One region of the Rubidibacter lacunae KORDI 51-2 genome, then DNA from elsewhere that is predicted to be linked to it. Evidence: predicted binding sites of a transcription regulator. Region 1 holds the regulator's gene; the other holds the start of a gene.

Region 1 (8,934 bases):
AAACCAAATCCCAGTAACAGAAATCCCCCCGTTGCAAACGCAATGCCCGTAAGCCGTGCGTCGAGCAGACGAATGAGAATCCCTTTCTTCCCTGGGAATGTCGCGTTCGGCGATCGCAATGCCAAGTAGGGCAATAGTGCAAAGGCACCCACTGCCATCGATGCAACCGTGAAGAACCACGCCCAGAGTCTTTGCCCGCGCCCGTCTGCGAGGGTCAAACAGGCGTATGCGAGCGGCCACATGCCCATCAAGTAAAACAGCGCTGCGACCAGTGGGTTGATGCCCTCAATTTTGAAGACGACCAGGTCCCGAATCAACACAAATGTTGCTTTGAAATCGACTGGTGGTGCGAAGCGGAAGGCATAGGTCGCGAAGATTAGCCAGAGGACTATCAAGCCTAGTCCCCGCCCGATCGCCGATTTGCTGTGCGCTTGCATGCTGTTGGTCATCTTCACCTGCCGAACAATGCTGCAGAGATACTAAGCCTGCGAGGATTGGCAGCAATCGCGACGCCGACTTGCCTACCAATTTGCCGGCTAATCGACGCGCAGCACTTCAGTCAGGTAGTCGGCAGCTGTCTCAACTAGGGCGATCGCATTCTCATATAGCATCCGCGTCGGACCGATAATGCCAACACTACCCACAGGCGTATCGTTGCAGGAGTAATTGGCGGCAATCAGGGTGCAGGTCTGCATCGGTCCGAGTGGATTCTCCGACCCGATGCGCACCGTCACGCGTCGGGCAGGAGCGTCCGGACGTGGCACTTCAAACACCAGCGGCCACAACCTGTCTTGCTCCTCTTCGAGTAGGTGCAATAGCATTTGTACCTGATGCAGCTCGGAGAACTCGGGCTGTCGTAGGACTTCAGCGATGCCGCGGACGACAATTTCTGGGGACGGAACGGCAGCTTGTTCTTGCACTAACCCCACGAGGACTTGGCGCAACAGCTCCATTGACGTCTGGAAATCCCGGTCGAGTTCGCCCCAGTCGAGTGTTGCCAAATCCGTTAGGGATCGCCCGCGCAACTTGCTGTTGAGATAGTTCGATAACATTTGTAACTCGCCGTCGGCAAGTTCGATCGTTGCGCCTGTCGCCGCGCCTGTTGCCGGACCATCGACCGGCAGCTGCAGCAGCACCGACCGCGTCTCGTAAGCATCGGTCACGAGAATCAACATGACTCGCTCGGAATCAACACGCACGAGCTGCAGGTGCCGCAAGCATCGGGTAGGGTATCGCGGGCGGGTAATCAAAGCAACGTAGCCGCTCAGGGTTGACAACAGCTGGGTAGCCCCTTGCAACAGAGCTTCGATACTGCCGCTCCCGTTTTGAAGGGTCTGTGCCAGCAGCTGCTCGATTTCCGGCCCGAACGCGAGATCGGGTGTCATCAGGCGATCGACGTAAATCCGATACCCTGAGTCCGACGGGACGCGCCCGGCGGAGGTATGCGGTTGATAGAGCAGACCGGCTTTTTCCAGCCACCCCATCGCGTTGCGGATCGTTGCCGAGCTGACTGAGAAGTCGTACTCGCTAGCCAACACCTTGGAGCTGACAGGCTCGGCCGTTGCGACGTAGTGACGGACTGTAGCCGAGAGCACCTGCTGATGGCGATCGCTCAACTTGGGAGGTCGGGAGGGCATGGCGGCACGTTGGGGACAACAAACGGCTTGAATGCAGAATGTTAACTAATCATAAAGGTGCGAGCGAGCGTTTGTAGTTGTCAGCGATCGCGTGATGCAACCGCATCAGCCCCAATGTCCAGCCCATCTCTGTCTCCCCCGGGCTTAGTAGCGTGGGACATTAGCATCGACGCGCGCGGAGTAAGCATCGATACCGCCGATTATGTTCTTAACATTCGCAAACCCCTGTAACCTTAGCCACTGACACATCTGGGCAGAGCGAATGCCGTGATGGCACAAAACTAAGGTCGGCCGATCTGGATCGAGGTACTGACCGATCCGACCGGACCACTGCTCGTACTGGCTGAGTGGCAGATGGGTAAAACCGGGAATGGCGGCCAATTCAACTTCGTGTGGCTCGCGCACGTCCACTAGCTGAACCGACTCCGAATCACAAGCCGTGGTAGCAAGCAGCTCGGCAAAATCTTCTACGGCGATCGCTGTGGCACCAGCTGACATAGCAGTCAAACCCTCCAAAAAAGTCCTCTCAATTGCTTTGGAATATCTTAATGGTCGGTCTTCGCGCGCGGAGCAAAACGCGATCGCCTCAGGTGTGGTTATGGTGACGCCGGCCGACAATGCCAACCCACCTGCGAATGATTTCTACACCCCGTTAAACGCCCAAGAAGGAGCGGATTGCTGCTGCTACTTCTGCAGCTGCTTCAACGTGTGGCACGTGACCCCCGCGCTCGATCCATACAAGTTTGCTGTTGGAAATGCCGCGTGCGAAGCGATCGGCGTCTTTCGTGCCGAGGATGCGATCGCCTCGTCCCCAGACGATCAGCGTCGGCGGCGCGATCGCTCCAAGGTTGGGTAATACGGAGGCATATCCACCGCTGCGCGTGAACTCCGCCAGTGCCCTCCGCCAGCCTGGCATGCGCACGTGCAGAGATCCACACAGCTCGGCGTCGGCGGTGACCGAGTTGGGATCGTGGAATGCTGCCCGACAGATGGCGGCTCGGACGCGCGGGGGTCGCAGAATCTCCGCCGCTAGAGCTGCCACCGGCAGGGGTAAAAACTTTCCCAAAGCCGGGCCGCTAGCAATACCCGTACTGTCGATTAGCACCAGCTGCGCCACTGCTTCGGGATGCGCCAGTGCGAAGGCGATCGCTGCCGAGCCGCCCATTGAGGCCCCCACGAGCACGACCGGCTCTGCAATCGCAGTTTGCCAGAAAGCCCGCAAGTGTTCTGCGATCGCATCGGGACCTAGACGCAAGCCCGGCACCCGCTCCGTGAAGCCAAAACCGAGGAGGTCCAAAGCCCATACCTCGCGCTCGGTACTCAGGAGTGGAGCCAAACGGCGGAACTCCAGCAGCGAACTATCAAAACCGTGCAGCAGGAGCAGCGGCGGTTTGCGTTGCCCTTGCCGCACATACGCGGTTGGAATTGGCTGCGGGTATAGCGGCGTCGGCACGTCCAAGCGCTCGATCTGCTCGGCGATCGCGAGCGATGTCGGCTCGCTTAATGCGGCCGCTTCCGCCGGCAAGAAGCTCGGGAACTGTTTTTTCTGCACCGATGTTGTTTCGCGCCCACCTAGTTGTTCGAGCTTCTCGAACTCGACGGGCTAAAACGCGAGCTAGCGTCCAACGCACGGAACGGCGGCGGGGTATTCGATGCGCCCAATGAGGGCGATGAGGTACCGAAACTGCTGTTACTGTCGCGCTCGAAAGGAGAGGATGCGCCTGAGGGTGAGGTTTCCTCGGGGCCGGGGCGATCGCCCAAGTCGTTCAGATCGCCGAGGTTGAACAGAAATGGCACGCTGGCGTTACTATTGCCGCCCATAACCAAGACCTGCGGCATCTGCGATCCCCCCTGACGCCAGGCCTCGATCGCCTCTTTCTGCAGCACCAGTGCACCGCCTTGAGCGCGCAGGGTTTCGGCAAGCAGTCGCTGGGCTTCGGCTTTACCCTTGGCACGGTTGATTTCGGCTTGGGCTTGCTGCTCGGCTTCGCGAGCGATGTAGACCGCACGCTGCGCCCGCTGCTCGGCAATTTGTTTGTCTTCAACAGCTTGGGCGAATTCTTTCGTGAAATTTAGATCGACCACACTGGTATCGAGAACGAGAATGCCGTACTTTTCCAAACGCTCGTTGAGCGCTAGGTCGAAGTCTTCCTTCAGTTCGCTGCGCTTGGTAATGGCTTCTTCGACCGTACGGCGTGCAGCTGCGGTCTTGAATGCCTCTTGAGTTTGCGGCGCGATAATTTTCGAGACCACGTTCCCCAACGTGCCTTGGGTACGGCGGATATCGACGACGCGCGTCGGGTCGAGACGGAAGTTAATCGCGAAGCTTGCAGTGAGATCCTGCAAGTCTTTAGTTGCGCTTTGTGCCGGCACTTCAAACTTTTGTACCGTTACGTCGTACACGTCCACGGTCGAAACCAGCGGAGGTTTGAAGTGGATCCCTTCCAGAAGCGCACCGTCTTGGGCTTTGCCAAGAATGCTCAGCACCCCGGCTTGACCGGGATTGATGATGACAAAGGAATTGAGTCCTACGAGGACGACAAGTGCTGCGACAATGCCGCCGATCACTGCTTGTAAGCTTTGCCCTGACTGACCTGACAAGATTCCAGTCTCCTCGAAATGTTCGGCCTTTTTTCACTATCAGCCTATCAGGCAGCCGCAAGCACTGGCAAAATTGTAGGGCATATCTTGGATTCCCCATATATAGGGGCTTTCAAGTGGGTCGGTGACTACAAAACTCGAATATTGACAGCTATCTAATCACTCCCAAGATTCGCAACCAGCTCTAGCTACGACCTCTGAGCTAGTGCGGTTGTAGTATATGGCATGTTACTGGGCAAGGACACCGGGACACCGATTGGGAGAAGGGATAAGGCTGACATAGAGTCTATTCCTGCGCTTCAGAGCTCATGTCTGAGTCATTTCTCTACTGCCAAGGCAACCAAATCGTCCCTGTCGGCTCTGCCTCATGTCAGCCCGATCCCTCGGCCCACTGGTCCCCCCTGCCCAATGCTACTGTCACCGCGATTGCGACCGCCGCTTGAATGTTGCACAGGCACACGATGTCGGAGTTGTGCACTCTCCTCAAACGAGTCGAACGCAGCTTGAAAATGCGCGCGAAGGCTTGGGCATTCGCGCCAGCGCGCTCGTTGAGTCCGTCTCGCTCGCCAGCATCATCCTTTAGAGCAGCAACTTGCAGTCCAAAGTTAGGCATAGTCACCGCCGGTGCCCGACCAAGCAGCGATAACGGTGGAGCGCGATCGAGAACTTACACCAAGCTGGGACGCAATTGCCCTGCTAGTTAAGTCCGGGGTCGACGAAGAGACTACTGGAGCGCGCGAGCTGCTGCTGGATTAGCAGTTGGAGTGGTCGGTGCAAAGCACAGTTGTTAGCTTAGGCGATGGGTGACTTTTGGGAATGGGCATCTCCAGCGGACATCGTGCGACTATTCGCAGATGGGGAGCGTCGCTAAAGCCTGGTTCTGTGGGCGATCGCTCATGAAAGGTTGATGCGAGCTAGGGATTGGGGAATAGCTTATCGGAAACTTTGGCGCGAGGGGCTGGAAGTGGTCTGCGCGGTGAAGAAGTCCCAGGGGCAACCCCCGACGTGTGAGGTGCAAAGCCGAGCATCCGTTCGGGGTCATCAGCGGCGCAGGGGAAGTACATGAAAATCATCTGTATACCTTCAATGCCATTCTGCGGCGTCGATGCAGCGCCTACCTTCGGAAGCAAAACGTTATACGAAGAAGGTAGCTGGACACCGACGCAGTGTGACTTTACCGGGATTTCCGCACAACCGAGTGCAAGTGCATCCATCGCTAGAGAAGGGAGTACGCCAGCAATGAAGTGGGGCTTAGCCGAGCGACCGTTCACAATCGCGGAGATGCGGCTGATAGGAGGCTTGGCTTTTTCCCCCTTAGGCAGCCGGTGTCGCTCGGCTCAAAGCGCATCGCGATAAGGACCTGCGCTTTTTGGGAATCTTGACCAATCTGGGGCGGTCTAGCGATCGCGTCACTCCATCTCTTTTCCCTCCAGAGGCGGGCTTGCTAACGGACTGGTGCCATCGATGACTTCATAGGGTGTGACGCGCAATACAACTTCGACTGGGCGGTGTAAGTCTTCAGATAAACGTGCCTCTATTAGGCGTACTTCTTCGCCATCGAATAATCCCTTTGGTGCCCGCAACGAAATCCATAGAAGGATTTTATCTGCCTCCACTACCTGAAATCCCGTGCTCTCAGCTTCAAAGTATTCGGGTCTTTCTTGAGCTAGCGCGCGCAAACTGCGAATAAGATCGAATTCAAGCGCGCGCTTCTGAAGCGGATAGAATCCGAGCAGTTGAATAATCAGGAGGAGTAAAAGGATGACTCCAGTCTGGCCGATCGAAGCCTTTCGCAAACTCCCATAGCCCTGAGAGAGAAAAACCAGTCCTCCGCAGAAAATAATTGCCACTAAGTTTGTTAAAAATAATACGAAAGCCCCTTGCTCGAGCGAGAACGATGTTTCCAAACCTCGGTATTGGAGGTTGAGTAGTGCCTCGGGGGATAAAGCAAGCCCGATGCCAGTTACACAGAGGGGTGGTACCAAGGCTACGGCGATAGCAACCCCAGGTAAAGCATTAGCAATAGACCGACGCGTTCTAGCAAAGGTACCCGCACAGCCCGCAGCAAGAGCGATGCCTAAATCTAATAGGGTTGGCGTCGATCTCGAAAGAATTTCAGTGTTCGTCAGATCGGCTTCCAAAAAAAACGCGATGACGTAGGAGATTGCAAGCGTGTATGCAATACCAAGCAACAGCATGACACTGCTGTCCAGCAACAAACGTCGCCTGCCAGTAACTGCGGCGTAGGACAGTGCGAGGATAGGGTTCATCAGCGGTGCGACGATCATGGCACCTATAATGACACCCGCGCTATTTAGCATTAGTCCTAGAGTTGCAATTGCTGTTGCCAATCCCAGCATCAAAAAGAACTCAAACTTAGAGTTTGATTCGTTTTCAAATGCTGACTCTAATTCGCTTGCTGGTATGGGTGCTTCGCTGAAACGCTGCCACCACCGTGCTCGGTGCGGGCGAACGGTTTCGATCGGGGAATGTTTTTCCACTGGCAAGGACATAAATCAAACGCTTGTGACAACGACAAGCGGAACCGAAGATGCGATACGAGTCAGCATAGGCGATCGCTTAGCAGCACGGCAGCAGCAGCACTATGCACTCGATGGCACGTCTGGCAAAGTTGGATCGAGAAGTGCTTTGATAGAGCGGTCAGTCCCGAATTATCTGCAATGCGTTCGATTTATAAGTTGATTTTGACCGGTGTAGCGCTCTCCTGGAGTCTGCCCGCCCGTGCCCAACAAGTGTCTCTGGAGCAATTGTGTAGGAGTTTCCCACAAAACTCTCGGTGCGTGCGCGTCGAGCAAGGTTTGCCCTCAGTTGTCTCGGGGGTAGGCGTTCCAGATAATGGTACTTGCACGCCGTTGCTGGAAGAGCAGTCGGGCACCGACGAAGTGGTTGCTGGGGGCGGTTCGTTGTTGTCGGGAGTACCGCTCGTTAATATCATCGCCGGTCGCGGCAATCGCAAGACTAACTTTCTCGTACCTGCAAGTCCACCTTTTTCGTCCTACATCGTCCAACTTCAGGCGTTAATGACGGCGGAGTACCGCATTACCCTGACCTTGGACTATCCAAACAGATCCAACGTGGAAATACTGCGCGAAGGCTTGATGTTATTCGAGCAACAACTTCACGGTCTGAGCGGTTCCGCCCAGACCGGTCAGCCTTCCCGCCTGCGAGTCGACGCAAGCAGCACGAATCGACCATCAGCAACCTATCGATTAGCCGCTTATGGCTGCCGCTAGCTTCCCGACTGGACAGACGTCTCGATCGCCGTTTGGTTAGAACTGCTTGCCGATTGCGCCCTGGAGATTCGCGGGGGATGTTGCGCTCACAATCGGGCGATCGCCGACCGACGCCCGATCGCAGCGGGCAGTTGCGGAATCGGGTTGGGGTCGCTCCCGTTAGGATGGCAAGCGTGACGAACGAGGGAATGCTAAATCGATGGTCGAGCGATCGCCTGCCAACACGTTGATCGTCGCGGGGAACCGCGGGATCGGGTTGGGATTTGTGGATAGCTTGCTGGGCGATCCGGCGATCGCGCGCGTCTTTGCGACCTTTCGTCACCCGGAAACAGCAATCGATCTGCGCGATCGCGAGCGGCGCTCTGAGGGAAAGCTATTCTGCCTGCCCCTCGATGCAACAGATGAAGCCCAAATCCGCACCACCGTTGCCGAGATCGGCGCAACATGCGATCGCTTGCATTTAGTTGTTAACTGCGCGGGCATCCTGCACGATGCAGAACTGCGTCCGGAGAAGAGCCTGCGCCAGCTCGATGCCGAGCACCTGTCGCGCTACTTTGCGATTAATAGTATTCCGACCGCACTGCTGGCCAAGCACCTACTGCCGCTCTTGACCCACGACGAACGCAGCGTGCTGGCAACGATTTCGGCCAAGCTCGGCAGCATTGGCGACAATCACTTGGGGGGGTGGTACGGCTACCGCGCGTCGAAGGCAGCCCTGAATATGTTCGTGCGGACGATCGCGAACGAGTATCGCCGCAAGAGTCCCCAGGCGATAGTGGTGGCGCTGCACCCCGGCACGACGAACACGCGCCTTTCTCAGCCCTTTCAGAAAAACGTGCCGCCGGAGAAGTTGTTCCCGATCGAACAGACGGTCGCGCAGTTACGCACGGTTATCGACGGACTCGATACCCACTGCTCGGGTGAATTTTACTCGTGGGATGGTTCCCGTTTGCCGTGGTAAGCTCTGAATCCACAAGTCCTTCAGACCATCGCAGCTCGGCACAAACGCGACAAAAACAAGAAATGTTACCAAGCTGCGAGCTCGGATAGTAATCTCGCAGCTTGGCAACATCGCTCGTGTATCCTCGCCACAACCTGATGACGTGGCGCACGCACGAGTTGTGACAATGTTTTCATGACGCGATCGCCAACCATTTGCTATAGATTGCACGATCTCGACTGCTCCGAAGCGTCCTGCGTCGGTAACGGTTGTTTGGTTGCCAGCTGTAGCTGCCGCAGACACTGCCAGCTCCCCGAAGAATAGGTCCGGCGCGTCGAACGCGCTCAAGTCGAACTGCGGTGCGAGCGCGCCGGTATCGATGCCCGGTTCGTGGAGAACGCGCAGACGAGTGTCGCTCGGTCCTAAACAGACGCGGTGGGGAAACAGCATCGGCAAGCGGCATATCTTCCCATTAATTGCGTCGAAATCTGCGCGATCGCTG
Region 2 (8,934 bases), on a different contig from region 1:
AGCCTTGTAGCGATACACAATAAGCTGAGGCTTTGAGATGGAACAACGGGATAATTGGCGTTCGAGCGCCCCGAAGACCTGCCGATTTTACTCGCCAAAAGATAACGGGAAAAGCCGGCTCGTGGAGCTGCAACTATAACCGCGAGAGCCCCCATCAAAAAACGCGATCGCCCCGCATGGAGGCAATCGCGTCAGGATCGATCGGAGTTGCTCGGAGCTATTGCAACCGAACTCGATTCGTCACGAACTTAGTAGTCGAAGTCACCGCCGCCCGGAGCCGGAGCTTTGTCCTTCTCGGGCAGGTCGACCACGATGCACTCGGTGGTCAAAACCATGCTGGCGATTGACGCTGCATTCTGCAGAGCAGAACGCGTCACTTTCGCCGGATCGACGATGCCAGCTTCGAACATGTTGACGAACTCGCCCGTCGCGGCGTCGTAGCCGACGTCGAAGGTTTTTTCCTTCACGCGCTCGGAAATCACCGCGCCGTTTTGACCGGCGTTCTCGGCAATGCGCTTCAGGGGTGCCGTCAACGCGCGCGTTACGATCGCCGCGCCGATCGACTCTTCGCCCTTGAGGTTGCTGTTTGCCCACTCCTCGAGCTGCGGAGCCAAGTGCGCGAGCGTGGTACCGCCGCCGGGGACGATGCCTTCTTCAACAGCTGCCTTCGTCGCGTTGATCGCATCTTCCAGACGCAGCTTGCGATCCTTCATTTCCGTCTCGGTAGCCGCGCCGACTTTGATCACTGCCACGCCTCCGGCCAGTTTGGCCAGGCGCTCCTGCAGCTTCTCTTTGTCGTAGCTGGAGTCGGTCTCGTCGATCTGGCGGCGAATTTGGTCGCAGCGCGCCTTCACGGCTTGCTCGTTGCCCTCGGCGACAATCGTGGTGTTATCTTTGGAAATCGTCACGCGACGTGCTTTACCGAGCATTTCGAGGCTGGCATTCTCCAGCTTCAAACCAGCATCTTCGGTAATCACGCGGCCGCCCGTCAGCACGGAGATGTCTTCCAACATCTGTTTGCGGCGATCGCCAAAGCCCGGAGCCTTAACTGCTGCCACGTTGAGCACGCCGCGCAGGCGGTTGACCACCAAGGTTGCCAGAGCTTCTTTCTCGATGTCCTCGGCCACGATCAGCAGCGGCTTGCCGGAGCGCGATACTTGCTCCAGCACCGGCACCAGATCTTGGACCAAGGCAATCTTTTTGTCGGTAATCAGCAGCAATGGCTCGTCGAAGACGGCTTCCATGCGCTCGGCATCGGTGACGAAGTAGGGGCTGATGTAACCCTTGTCAAAGCGCATGCCCTCGGTGACCTCCAGTTCGGTGGTCATGGACTTGCCTTCTTCAAGGGAAATGACGCCCTCTTTGCCGACCTTCTCCATCGCCTCGGCGATCATGCGACCGACCTCTTCGTCGTTGCCCGCCGAGATCGAGCCTACCTGCGAGATCGAGGTGGAGTCGCTGATTTCACGGGCGTGCTCGCCGATCTTGCCGACCAGGAAGCCCGTTGCCAGGTCGATACCCCGCTTGAGTGCGATCGCGTTCGCGCCAGCTGCAACGTTGCGCAGCCCCTCTTTCACCATCGCGTGGGCGAGGAGCGTTGCTGTGGTGGTGCCGTCGCCGGCGACGTCGTTGGTCTTAGCTGCGGCTTGACGGATCAAGGAAACGCCGGTGTTCTCGACATGATCGTCGAGTTCGACTTCTTTCGCGATTGTGACGCCGTCATTCACGATTTGGGGGGCGCCAAACTTCTTCTCCAGGACGACATTGCGTCCCTTCGGACCGAGGGTAACCGCTACCGACTCAGCCAACATGTCGATGCCGCGCTCGAGAGCGCGACGGGCTTCTTCGTTGTAAATGATTTGCTTCGCCATAGCTCTTGCGAGTACTCGTTACGAGTGGTCGGTAAGGTGTTTACTGAACGGATGCGAGGATGTCCTTCTCGGACAGCAGCACGTATTCTTCGCTGGCCAGACGGATGTCAGTACCGGCGTACTTGGAATACAGCACCTTGTCGCCGACTTTCACGTCGAGGGTGGCGCGGCTGCCATCATCGTTGCGCTTACCCGGGCCCACAGCCACGATCTCGCCCACCTGTGGCTTTTCTTGTGCGGTGTCCGGCAGGACGATGCCGCCGGCCGTTTTCTCTTCGGACGGGCTGACCTTGACGAAGACGCGATCGCCCAGCGGTTGCACGGTAGACACGCTCAGGGAAACTGCCATTGTTACCTCTCTCCAGGTTTGTCGGGTGCCTCGTGGAATTAGCACTCTCCTATTCCGAGTGCTAATTTAGCGAAGCGCATGCGTGGCGTGCAACTGCTCGGTCAGTGCGGGTTCCCGTACTCGACTGCCATCGCTGCTCCAGCAGGGAATCGCGTTTATTGCTAGCAGGACGGGCGATCGCGCCGGGCGCGAGTGCGGCGGATAAGAAGCCCATTAGACCGATCGAGACCGCAGCGGGCGGGTGCTTACGAGGCGCGACCGAGTTGCAAGATTTTGACCGCGACCTCCTCGGCAACAGGCATCACGGAGAGGCGGTTGCCGCGCCGGACGAGGAGCAGTTCGTCGGGACTGAAGGTAGCTTTGAGTGTGGCGATCGGGATATAGGTGGCAAAAGTTTCGAGATATTCGACGGTAGCAGTGCGCCAGCGCGGGTCCTCGGGTGTGGATTTGGCGTCGTAATAATGACTGTCTGGGTCGAATTGTGTCGGATCGACAACGCGGGCTTCAACGACGCGGACCAGCCCGGCGACGCCCGGTGGCTTGGTATTGGAGTGATAGAAAAACGCCAAGTCTCCCGGTTCCATCTCACACAGGAAGTTTCGCGCCTGGTAGTTGCGGACGCCATCCCAGATCGAGCGCCTCTCGCGTTCCATGTCCTTGATGCCATAGGTGCCCGGTTCCGACTTCAGCAACCAATATTTCACCTGAGCCCGCTCCTCTCGCGATCGCTACTGCTTGCAGGTCCTCGATTGGTTAGTCGGGCGGCCTGCAGTGCTGTCAATAACTCTAACGGCAATTGCAACTGGTTGAGCGTGGGACCGTCCTTAATGGGTCCGTGGTAGTCGCTGCCGCCAGTCGCGACCAGATTGTAGGTGCGAGCCAGCTGTGCGAGCATCGCGTGTTGAGTCGGCGTGTGGGTCGGGTGATAGATTTCGATGCCGCGCAGACCGGCTGCTACCAACTCGGGGAGTATCTCCGACGGCTCGCCCCCCCGGAATAGAAATGGATGCGCCCACACGGGCACCGCACCGCAGTCGCGGAGCAAGCGGATGCCTTCTACCGCAGAGAACTTTTCGTAGCTGACATAAGCCGGCCCGCCATCGGACAACCAGCGGTCGAATGCTTCGCGCTCGGTTCGAGCGTGACCGGCTGCCACAAGAGCTCGAGCAATGTGCGGTCGCCCTGGCGCGATACCCGCTCCAATTTGCGGCAGCACGATCGGGTAGCCTAGCTTGGCAAGTTTATCGGCCATCTGTCGAGCGCGACGCCTGCGACCCTCGAAGCGATCGCGCAGCGGCGGTTCTAAGAGATCGCGCTGGGGATAAAACCCCAAAACATGCAGGGAGCGACCGTGCCACACCGTACTGAGTTCGATTCCGGGGACGATGGTGAGTCCGAACCTGCGGGCCGCAGCGATTGCCTCATCCCAGCCGCCGAGGGTGTCGTGGTCGGTGATGGCTAGAGCGCGGACGCCTGCCGCCGCCGCCGCTTCCACCAGTTCGGTTGGTGCGAGCGTGCCGTCCGAAAATGTCGTGTGACAGTGTAGCTCTAGCATGATTGACGGGCTCGCAAAAAGATGGCTACGCCATTATCTTATAAGCTGCTTCCCACCAGATAGTTTACGAGCTCGGGGGTTGAAGACGGGCGCGGTCTGAAGGAACCTCCTGCCGGGCGCGACCGTGCTTGGGTGGGGCCGGCGTTGCTCGCACGCGATCTCGGGACGTAAAATCGAACGAAGCTCGCCAGCGCAATGCACGAACCCCCAGGACTGGAAGCTGGAGTTACGAGATGGAATTGACAACGACCTTAGAAGGACAACGCGTCGAGAATCGCGTGCGGGCGATCGGCATCAACCCCAACCACTGGTATGCCGTTGCCCGATCCGAAGATCTCAAGCCCGGCTGCACGCTACCTGTAACCGTTTGGCAACAGGCGATTGCGCTCTTCCGCGATACAACCGGCACCGTTCGCGCGCTCGAAGATGCCTGCCCGCACAAGGGCATTGCCTTGCACAAAGGCGACGTGTGCGGAACGCGGCTGGTGTGTCCCTACCACGGCTGGGAGTTTGAGGGCGACACCGGTCGGTGCGCGCGCATTCCTTACTTACCCGCAACCCAGAAGCTGCCCCCTGCCTGCGCCCGCAGCTTTCCCGTACGGGAGCAATATGGCGCGGTCTGGTTGTTTCCTGGAGACCCGGAGCTGGCTCGCGATCGCGCGCTACCCGTCATGACCGAGTTCGGCAACGACGAGTGGCTGTGCGTGCCCTTGGCTGCAAAGTTTGCCGCCCATTTCTCGATGTGCAACGAGAACACGATGGACGTGTTCCACGGCTATTTGCATCGAGGTCTGCAAGGTTGGTTCGATCCGCGACTGAGCAGCCTGCACGCAACTGACGATACCATCCGCGCCACCTACGACGTGTCCTATCGCGGTCGGCTGGCAACGTGGTTGGGTCTGAGCGATCGCGCCGATCGGGTGACGACCCTGCCGGTGTCAATCGAGTACCGCTACCCGCACTACGAAACCCACTTGGAGGGCGTGTCTGCGTTGTATTTGTTTCGCCTGCCAGTACATCCGACCGAAAGTCATTCGTTTGCGTACTTTTTCTTCCGGGTCCCGCTACCCCGATGGTTGTTGCGCGGGCTGCGATCGCCCCTCAGGGTGCTATTGCGGCGCTTCATATTGCGGCGTTTCCTCGCCCAAGATATCGAAATGGTGGAAAACGAACAGCGTACTTACCTCACCAATCCGCAGCGGCGCTATGTGGAAATCAACCCGGCAATCATTGCGCTGCAGCGCTTGCTCGTGCGCCAGTATTGCCAATACGAGCGCGATCGGCACGAGGATCGCGGAAAAGTGGATGCGGCGGGCACATGCCAAGACGATACCAGTCTGGATAGCAGTCCGCGGAGAGATCGGTCGACGGTTTAGGCTTTCAAAGCGGAGTTTTGGGGTAGATTTGCAATGGGAACTTGCGGCATGCTTTGCAACGCCGAGCTGCAGTCCAAAGCAACACGCGATTGTGGTGGGAAGTGGGACATGAGTCGTCCGATCGGAATCGATCTGTTTGCCGGTGCGGGCGGTCTCAGCCTCGGCTTCGAACAAGCAGGATTTGATGTTGTAGCGGCGGTAGAACTCGATCCGGTGCACGCAGCAGTCCATCACTACAACTTTCCCAACTGCGCGATGCTGCCCAAATCTGCTGCCAGTCTTTCGGGTGCAGAGATTCGGGGGGCGGCAGGCATCGGGTCGCGAGCGGTCGATGTGGTGTTTGGTGGCGCGCCCTGCCAGGGGTTTTCGTTGATGGGCAGGCGCTCGCTGGATGACCCGCGCAACGCGCTGGTGAGAGAGTTCGTGCGGCTCGTGGCCGAACTTGACGCCCGTTATTTCGTCTTCGAGAACGTGAAGGGGTTAGCAACCGGACAGCAGCGGCAATTCCTCGAAGAAGTCATCGATGCTTTTACTGCCCTCGGCTATTTAATCCGATTGCCGTGGCAGATCCTGAACGCCGTCCATTTTGGGGTGCCGCAACAGCGAGAGCGTCTGATTTTGATGGGAGCGAAGCGCGACTGTCCGCTGCCGGAGTATCCAAAGGCGATCGCGCGACCGGCTGGCAAATCCCCAGCACTCGCTGCCGGCTCGCTGCCGCCGGGTCCGTCCTGCCGCGAAGCGATCGGCGATTTGCCGGATGCAGATAAATTTGCTCGGCTAGCGGCAACCGACTCGACACCAGTATCTGCCTGGGATGCCGGAGACTTGAGCGCTTACGCGCGAGAAATGCGATGCGTCGAGGCGGCAGGGTGGCACTATGGCTATCGTCGTCACTGGAATTCGATGGTGCTGACGGCAAGCGCGCGCACGACCCACACGGCAATCTCGCGCCGCCGCTTTGCTGCCGCTGACTCCGGTCGTATCGAGCCAATTTCGCGATTTTTCAAGCTCGCCCCCGATGGGGTCAGCAATACGCTGCGAGCTGGAACCGACTCGGCACGCGGGGCCTTTACCAGTCCGCGCCCGATCCACTACGCGCGTTCGCGGTGCGTAACGGTGCGGGAGATGGCGCGGTTGCATGGGTTTCCAGATTGGTTCCGTCCTCACGCAACGAAGTGGCACGGTGCGCGACAGATCGGCAACGCCGTGCCGCCGCCGCTGGCTCGTGCAATTGCTGGGGAGATCGGTCGGGCACTGGGCGCGACGCCGACACTGCCGCGACGTATTGTGGCATTAGGCGAGCCGCGCTTGGTCAACTTCGACATGTCCCAAGCCGCGCGGTTTTGGGGCGTTCCGATCGCGATCGCCAAGCGCACTAGCAAAAGCGGCGTCCGCAAACGCAAGCAATCCGATGTTGAAGCAGCGCGTCTGTTAGCCCGCGACAATCGATCTGGGATCGCCGACTAGCGTTTGCTCGAGCCCTGGGCTCTCTCAAGCGAGGTTATTTTGGGGAGGTCGATTTGGTGACGTACTCACCCTGATGACATTCACCAAGCTTACATTGAGCGGGGGCGGTAGTAATGGCGTTCGCGTCTTCAGTTGGAGCCGCGAAGTGAGCGTTCTCGATTCACTCAAGAATTGGTAGGGGTGTTGTTGAAAGCCAAGTGTAAATGTGTTCACAGCTTGCGGAACTCTTCAGCCTCAGCTGCAAACGCTGCTTGTAAAGCCGGTGCGGATGCTTGCGGAATGAGCACTGCATCGAAATCCCGATCTTGACTGAGATATGCGGCGTAAGCAGGGTTCAGGTAAGCGCGATACTCCTCGTTACCGGCCACAAACACTTGGGCAAAGGCGGCTTGAAAGGGTTCAGCATAGTAGTCGCGTAGGTCCTCGCTCGGCAGCGTCAATCCGATCACTGAAGTGACCGCGAAATAACTGCCGCCATCTAAGTCGGGTATAGGAACATGGCTGTCTCCTTCTATCAACAGTAGGAAACTTTCTGGCGCGTTTGCCAACCAGGGGAAGGAGCGCGCTTGTTCGAAGACGAATGGTGTAGACAGATCGTAGCTGCCAGCCCCCACCATTACCGGTACGGTCACGTTTGCCAGTCCGTTGGGTCCAAAGATGCTGGCATTAACTGGATTAGCAAGAAAGACTGAACCAACGCGATCGTCTTTGAGATTTGGCAACGGTTGTTCGAGTTTGAGGGCCCGACACTGTAATAACAAAGCCGTATTAAAGCGGCCGGGTCCTGTGGGGGTGCAGTCGCGCTCTAAATGTTCGAAATCGAGGGTCGCCCCGGCTGTGGCGAGAGCGGTGTAGCCGCCGAAGGAATGCCCCATGGATCCGACGTTGGTCAAGTTCAGTCGTCCGCCAAATTCGGCTTCGTTGCGCCGTTCTAGTTCGTTGAGGGTGTAGCTGATGTCTAAGGGGCGATCGATAAACTCATTGCGGTGGAAAATTTGACGGCTTGTCCCATCGATTAGGGCAGCCGCTTGGAGTTCGTCGCTGCCTGGATGTTGGGGCATAACGACTAAAAAACCCTGAGACGCCAACAACTCCCCTAGCTCGCTAAAGCTCTCGGGCTCGTCCGTCAGTCCGTGGGAAAACACGACCACGGGAATTTCGCCCGTCTCCTGGGATTGTGGACGGTAAACATCCACATAAAAGCTGCGATCGCGACTGGGATCTTCCAAATCCCAGCGATCGCGCACGACGGTGGCCGAACCGGGAGTGGCCGGGTTCGGCAGCTGCGCGAAATCTACTGCTGGATAACCTTCGGCCTCCTCCAGCCCAATAGCTTTGGTTACTGCTACCAACCGCTCGGTTGCCCCCACCAAATACTCTGCTTGTTTGGCACGCCACAAAGCCTTTTCCAGGTTGATTTGCATATTCACGGGTAGCTGCTCGAAAAAGCCCAGCACCGTGAGCCCTCCGGGCTCATTCGCTGCCTCGATCATGGCTGCTCGTAGTGCGGGCTTACCATTAATGCCACCCTGAATTTCAATGGTGTTTCCCAATACGGTCAGAAGGCGATCGCCTTCATCGGTGTTCAACAGTCGGGAGAGCAGCAGCGGATCGATCTCCACCGGCTCGACTAGCGTTCTCTGAAACTTGGCTTTCTCTTCCTCAGTTGGCTTTACGACCCGCAAGAAATCCCTAATATTTGCGTTCGTCGTCCCGTCAGCCGCAAAGGCAGCGAGCGATTCCACGCGTAAGGTCAGCGCAGCAACGCTGTAGAAGAACCTAATTTCCTCGGCAGCGATCGCGGGAGCAGGCGCGATCGCTGCAGCTAGAAAACTCCCCAATGCAAGAATGCTATGCAGCCTTTGCCCCCATCGACGCTCGGTTGTCGGCACGGTCATTCTTGGGGGATTCAAGCCAGACCTAGGGCCATGACTTGTTAGATAAGCACGGACGTATTCAAATAGAGAGTGACTCACGGGTTTGCTTACTCCTCAGCGGTTATCCCTTTGCACCTAGGTCAGTCATACTGCAGTTATAGAGACTGACGAGAACTATTTAAGCAGCGAAAAACCAACATGACTATGGTATTCGATCGCATTCGATCGGTTGCGATTTCGGCAATCTATCCGCTCGGATCGCCTCCGGAGTCCGAACGTAAAACGATGTAAAAAGGTGAATAAGTTGTACAAAGCCGATTTAGTGAAGCCCAGCCCAGGTGCTGCAATTTGTTTGGGTTCTTTGGTCTGGCAAGGGCCGATCGGATTGAGGAAAGGCAAGCAATCGTGAATATCGTGCTGTTGGGCAATCCCGGAGCCG

What was found. Region 1 encodes HrcA, which represses chaperone genes, less so after heat shock. Its sites were predicted from a motif close to TTAGCACTCNNANNNTNNGAGTGCTAA; they were not measured.
Region 2: groES (co-chaperone GroES) is a predicted target of HrcA. The motif match lies at 2,259-2,285, and genes of this name have one in related genera.

What each region holds. Positions count from the first base shown of each region.
Region 1 covers NZ_ASSJ01000076.1:36,400-45,333, forward strand. The annotation lists gene KR51_RS13250 (hypothetical protein) at 1-449, opposite strand, end outside; gene hrcA (heat-inducible transcriptional repressor HrcA) at 537-1,637, opposite strand; gene KR51_RS13260 (rhodanese-like domain-containing protein) at 1,782-2,135, opposite strand; gene KR51_RS13265 (alpha/beta fold hydrolase) at 2,290-3,189, opposite strand; partial or broken gene KR51_RS13270 (prohibitin family protein) at 3,405-4,238, opposite strand; gene KR51_RS21015 (hypothetical protein) at 4,863-4,994, shown strand; gene KR51_RS13280 (DUF389 domain-containing protein) at 5,648-6,598, opposite strand; gene KR51_RS13285 (hypothetical protein) at 6,920-7,492, shown strand; gene KR51_RS13290 (SDR family NAD(P)-dependent oxidoreductase) at 7,692-8,453, shown strand; gene KR51_RS19820 (hypothetical protein) at 8,373-8,934, opposite strand, start outside.
Region 2 covers NZ_ASSJ01000001.1:88,317-97,250, forward strand. The annotation lists gene groL (chaperonin GroEL) at 249-1,871, opposite strand; gene groES (co-chaperone GroES) at 1,912-2,220, opposite strand; gene KR51_RS00315 (EVE domain-containing protein) at 2,466-2,924, opposite strand; gene KR51_RS00320 (PHP domain-containing protein) at 2,921-3,775, opposite strand; gene KR51_RS00325 (aromatic ring-hydroxylating dioxygenase subunit alpha) at 4,009-5,151, shown strand; gene KR51_RS00330 (DNA cytosine methyltransferase) at 5,260-6,618, shown strand; gene KR51_RS00335 (alpha/beta hydrolase) at 6,828-8,516, opposite strand.